DNA from 2 places in the Staphylococcus equorum genome. Region 2 is predicted to be linked to the other one. Evidence: predicted binding sites of a transcription regulator. Region 2 holds the regulator's gene; the other holds the start of a gene.
The links. Region 2 encodes LexA, which represses DNA repair genes until DNA is damaged. Its sites were predicted from a motif close to CGAACATATGTTCG; they were not measured.
Positions count from the first base shown of each region.

Region 1 (3,212 bases), 570 kb from region 2:
CTCTGTTAATTGCATTACGTATGACCAGTAGTTATGCTTAAATTAACATCAAGGGACGATTCAGATAGACAAATTCAATGAGGTGATTATTATGTCAAATTATTATGATGCTTTCAAAGATGCAGTCTCCACTTGGTGGGGTCAATAAGATGAGAATAACTAACATTGAATTGGCTAATATTTAACGATATTAGCCCTTTTTTACATATATTGGTAATAAATATAACATCTATCTTTATTCTGATGAGAAGAAAATGTTAAAATAAATAAGACATATTGACTAAAAATTATTGATTTTGCATTACTCCAATAATATCATAAATTCACTTTTTAATATTTAGATTAAAGTAATGGAAAGTGGGTATATATTTATTGATGCTTTCAAGTATGCTATCATTATTGATAGATATGTTAATAATTTATTGAGGTGAATCAGAATGTGTAATTTTATTAAAGGTTTATTTAAATTTGTATTAGGTACAATTCTTACTGTGTCAATAGCAGCAGGTGTTGGTGCAGTAGTTTTCGCTTATATCTTTAAAAAAGATTTCGAAGATATTGAAAGTAAAACAAAAGAAATAGTTTCAGATATTGAAACGAATAATTAAGTTATTGATAGAGCACTTTAGAGTGTTCTCATACTGTCGACAAAGTCTTAGGGCTTCTGTTGGCAGTATTTTTTTTTAGCCACCGTTCAACGAAGTTGTTACGGTGGCTTATGCAGTCGGAAAGACTGCGAACATAGATCCGTTCAACGAAGTTGTTACGGTGGCTTATGCAGTCGGAAAGACTGCGAACATAGATCCGTTCAACGAAGTTGTTACGGTGGCTTATGCAGTCGGAAAGACTGCGAACATAAATCCCGTTCAACGAAGTTGTTACGGTGGCTAATGCAGTCGGAAAGACTGCGAACATAAATCCGTTCAACGAAGTTGTTACGGTGGCTTATGCAGTCGGAAAGACTGCGAACATAAATCCCGTTCAACGAAGTTGTTACGGTGGCTAATGCAGTCGGAAAGACTGCGAACATAGATCCGTTCAACGAAGTTGTTACGGTGGCTAATGCAGTCGGAAAGACTGCGAACATAGATCCGTTCAACGAAGTTGTTACGGTGGCTAATGCAGTCGGAAAGACTGCGAACATAAATCCCGTTCAACGAAGTTGTTACGGTGGCTAATGCAGTCGGAAAGACTGCGAACATAAATCCCGTTCTTCAAGTATAGAAAAGCAGTTAACTATTGTCTTGAGTTATTCTAGTTATATCAAATAATGAAAGTTTAATTGTTTCCTGTGTATGGATTAGGTAACCTTCTAAAAACATATGAGTCATATCTATATTTTTAATTTTTATATGAGTCGTTTCCAACCATCCTGCTTTATAGTATTCGATGTGAATATAGGAATCTGTATGTAACGCTTGATGAAGATGTAAATTTAAGTCATTTAATTGATCGTCTGATAATATAGGACGGTCAATTTTATTTTGATCTACTAAATATTGTTGAATTGTTTCGAATTGTTCTGGCAAAGTTGCAAATGGCGCCCATTTAACCATGCCACGACCTTGCGGGATATTGGCATTAAGAAATTCTCTTGGTATATTTCTATAGTCATTTTCATTTTGATATTTTTTCGGAATCATAAAATCACCTCAACACAATAATAGAACATATGTTCGTGTTATTGCAAGAAGTTTTTCTTTATTTCAAGTTAATAAAGCATGAATCTTAATGTGATAGAAATTGATAATAATCATTATATTGTCATTTAGTATAGATATTTATTAAAATGAAACTACAATAATATGGAGGGGTTTACATGACGACAACAGGTTATATTGGTACGTATACGAAAAAAGAGGGCAAAGGCGTTTATCGTTTTGAATTAGATGAACAAACTGGAAGTGTAACAGAAGTTGAAACAGGATATGAATTAGAAGCATCCACTTATGTAAATCAACATAATTCATTTTTATATGCTGTAACACGTGAAGGAGATAATTGCGGTGTTGCTAGTCTTAAAATAGAAGAAGATGGTAAACTCAAATTAATAAATAAATGTCTTGCTTCTACAAAAGGTAGCGGCTGTTATGTAGATGTATCACCAGACGGAAAGTTTGTTTTTGAGTCTGTTTACGGTGCTGGATTAGCGCGCTTATATGAAGCGAATCCTGAAACAGGTGAAATCATACGTTTGATTCAAGAGTTAGAGCACAATTATCCAACTGGGCCACACGAAAGACAAGATCAGCCACATGTGCATTTTATTAGTACAACACCAGATGAAAAATATGTTGTTGCAATCGATTTAGGTACAGATAAAATAGTAACATACGAATTTAATGATCATGGTTTTAGTGAACATGCAGTGAGTGATTTTGAACCAGGGGATGGACCAAGACATATTACTTTTCATGAAAATGGGAAGTTTGCTTATGTTGTCCATGAGTTATCAAATGTCGTAAGTACAGTAAAATATGAAGACGGAAAATTCACAGAAGTCCAACGACATTCAACAATTCCAGAAAATTTTGAAGGTGATACAAAATTAGCGGCAGTAAGACAGTCACACGATCAAAAATTCTTATACATCACGAATAGAGGGCACGATAGTATTGCCATTTTTAAAGTAAGTGATGATGGTTCAACGATTTCATTCGTTGATATTGTATCAAGTGGTGGCGAATTTCCACGTGATTTCAACATTACTGACTCAGACGATTTCTTAGTTTGTGCACATCAAGAAGGTGACTATACATTGACGGTTTTCAAACGTGATAAAATTACGGGAGAATTAGAAAAAGTCGATCATCACGAATCAGCACCAGAAGGCGTTTGTGTACAATTTTTAAAATAAAGACAATTGAAAATAATTAAAAAAATAACCTAGTATGGATAATACACTGCCATACTAGGTTATTTTCTATTTGTTGAAAAATGTTTTGATGTATTTAAATTTCCCTTTATATGGTGGGAATATAAGGCTTGATTCAAGTCTTGTAGATTTAAATACATAAGATTTATCATGACTAAACGTATCAAAACTATATTTACCATGATATTGTCCTATACCCGAGGCACCGACACCACCAAAAGGTAAGTTTGGGTTTGCGAGGTGCATCAACGTATCATTAATCGCGCCACCACCAAATGAAATTTCATGAAGTACACGTTCTGTTGCATTTTCATCTTCGCTAAATAAATATAAGCTG
Region 1 covers NZ_CP118982.1:979,302-982,513, forward strand. Annotated here, with positions in the region: gene PYW44_RS04650 (hypothetical protein) at 438-608, shown strand; gene PYW44_RS04655 (YolD-like family protein) at 1,233-1,643, opposite strand; gene pglS (6-phosphogluconolactonase) at 1,820-2,857, shown strand; gene PYW44_RS04665 (aldehyde dehydrogenase) at 2,924-3,212, opposite strand, start outside.
Region 1: PYW44_RS04655 (YolD-like family protein) is a predicted target of LexA. The motif match lies at 1,666-1,679, and genes of this name have one in related genera.

Region 2 (3,212 bases):
TTATTTGCAGCTCATGAAGAATCTCCTGGCGAAACTGTTGAATTAGATGGTAAAATGTATAAAGAATATTTTGGTAGTGCTTCTGAATTCCAAAAAGGCGAACACAAAAATGTTGAAGGTAAAAAAATGTTTGTTGAACACAAAGGTTCTTTACTTAATACTCTAATAGAAATGCAACAAGATTTACAAAGTTCAATTTCGTATTCAGGTGGCAAAGATTTGAAATCATTAAGAAAAGTGGATTATGTAATCGTTAGAAACTCTATTTTTAATGGTGATAGAGATTAGTTTTATAGTGGGTGTATAAAATCAGAAAAATTTTATTATATATAGTTGTTTTTTTAATAATAGTATTAGTCGTTCCAATCCAAGAAACTACACCTCTGACATCATTACAACAACAGTTTAAATCAAAAGTGGACGGTTGGACATCAGAACAATCTACATCTGATGATGCGCTAAAAGTGCCAAGTGAACAAGAATTTGCTGTAAATAATATTCAAATGAATATGACTAAGGATGAAGTTGACAAAAAGTTAGGAGACGCACAACGTGTGACTTCTAATGAGTATGGCACAAATTGGCATACTTACTATTCTGGTGATTATAGATCATTTGTGATGGTGAGTTACATTGATGATAAAGTAAACGCACTTTATAGTAATCAGAATGTAATTTCATCAAAATCAAAAATTAAATATGGAACACCGAAAGAAGTCGTTAGAGATAGATTAGGTGAACCTATTACTGAAAAAGAAAAAGGTCATGTAAAATTTGATGTGCAAGATGATGAATTTGACAATTTTCATGATGATCAAATTTATACAACAGCTTTTTATGACAAACATGAAAACAATAACTTAACTGCACTTCTACAAGTTAGCGAAAAAATGGAAAACCGCTTACAACAACAATATGCTGCACCATCAGAAGGATTGGCACAAAGTTTTGAATTACAAAACTTTGATTTAGTAAACGCTGAGAGAGTCCAACGTGATTTAGCATCGTTAAATTATTCGGCTAGTATTTCTGATACTGCGAGAAAACATAGTATAGATATGGCAGAGCATGACTATTTTAATCATGATAATTTATCAGGCGAATCACCGTTCGACAGATTAGAAGCAGACGGTCATGATTTTAATGCAGCAGGTGAAAATCTAGCTTATGGTCAAACAAGTAGCATTTATGCACACCAAGGTTTAATGAATTCATTAGGACATAGAAAGAACATACTAAAAAAAGAATTCAAAACATTAGGTGTAGGTGTGGACTTTAATGAGGAAAGACAACCTTATTGGACTGAAAATTACAGTGGATAGTGTTTATTGATTGTTATAAGAGGGTATCTTACTATTTGTGAGGATGAATAAGTTATGACAACAAATAAAAAAGATAAAACAGAAGATATACTTGAAAAAGTAAAAGAAGTCTTAGATAAAAAAGACAAAAAATAAGAGGTTGAGCTCATAGCTCAACCTCTTATTTTTGTGAGAGTGTTTTTAAAGGGTTAAATTTATAATTACATTTCTCTAAATAGTCCTACAACTTTACCTAATACAGTTACATGTTCTAAATAGATAGGGTCCATTGTACTATTCTCAGGTTGCAAGCGATAACGTGACTTTTCTTTATAGAATCGTTTAACAGTAGCTTCATTATCTTCAGTCATAGCAACGATAATATCACCATTTTCAGCGATTGTCTGGCTTCTAACGATTACTTTATCGCCATCTAAGATACCTGCTTCAACCATACTGTCACCAACTACATTGAGAATGAAAATATCACTATTATGAGTTGAAGTGAAGTGTTCGGGTAATGGGAAATACTCCTCAACGTTCTCTACAGCAGTAATAGGTATGCCAGCTGTTACTTTACCGATTACAGGAACGTGGATAGTTTCTTCCATATTTAAAGTATCACCTAATTGTTCTGATACAATTTCAATTGCCCGAGGTTTAGTAGGATCCCTTTTTATATAACCCTTTTCTTCTAACCTTGATAAATGACCGTGAACTGTAGAACTTGATGCTAATCCAACGGCTTCACCAATCTCTCTTACACTTGGCGGATATCCTTTTGAATGAACTGTTTGTTTTATATATTCGAAAATTTCACTTTGTCGCTTTGTTAACTCTCTCATAGTAGGCACTCCCTAGATTAATTTGTTTTTATTATAGCATGCATATATATATATTACAAACGTTTGTTCGTTTATTGTTGACTCGGAACACGTGTTCTGGTAAGGTATAAATACAAACAAACGTTCTAGGAGTGACTATTAATGATAAAAATATATAAACACCAAATAAAAGCATATATAACAGTGTTATTTGTTACGATGTTATTAAGCGCATTATTTATTATAAGTGCGCATAACAACGCAGAATCAGAACAGACGTACGAAATGACCGATCATCAATTAACGAGTGAACCGGTACAAAGCGAACAATATAACGTGAAAACTGAAGGTAATAGCGAACACGAACACCAACCGGTTATAGCAGCAGTTAAATAACGATCTAAATAGAAGTGATTTGGGAAAGCAAGCATGTTAATAGTAAATAGGGATAAAGTGAGCGAAACGATTTAGTTTCGCTCACTTTTTTGTTATATTTTTTCTAGATTATAAATTACGGAGGTTTACTATGGCTAACAAGGGTGGCGTAGATTTAGAACGTATTAATGAATTAGCAAAGAAGAAAAAGGAACAAGGACTAACTCAAACTGAAGCTAAAGAACAATCTAAGTTGCGCAAAGCTTATTTAGATGAATTTAGAGGCAAGTTCAAACAACAAATTGAAAGTACGAGAGTTATTGATTCAGAAGGAAATGATGTTACACCTAAGAAAGTGAAAAAAATATTAGATTCTAAAGATAAAGAAGATAAAAACTAAATCAATTTTTTGTTAAATAGAAGAAAAGTAATGTATAATGATATTGAATCTTGCTAGAAGAAAGGAAGTCATATTAGATGAATATAGAAAAAGATCAATTAGCGATAGATACGATTAGAGCGTTAAGTATCGACGCTATTGAAAAAGCAAACTCAGGTCACCCTGGATTACCAATGGGCGCTGCTCCTATGGCCTATACATTATGGACGCGTCATTTAAACTTTAACCCCCAATCAAAAGATTTCTTTGATAGAGATCGCTTTGTATTATCTGCGGGACATGGTTCTGCGTTATTATACAGTTTATTACATG
Region 2 covers NZ_CP118982.1:1,551,857-1,555,068, reverse strand. Annotated here, with positions in the region: gene guaC (GMP reductase) at 1-288, shown strand, start outside; gene PYW44_RS07555 (CAP domain-containing protein) at 300-1,322, shown strand; gene lexA (transcriptional repressor LexA) at 1,523-2,146, opposite strand; gene sosA (DNA damage-induced cell division inhibitor SosA) at 2,288-2,521, shown strand; gene PYW44_RS07540 (DUF896 domain-containing protein) at 2,652-2,900, shown strand; gene tkt (transketolase) at 2,978-3,212, shown strand, end outside.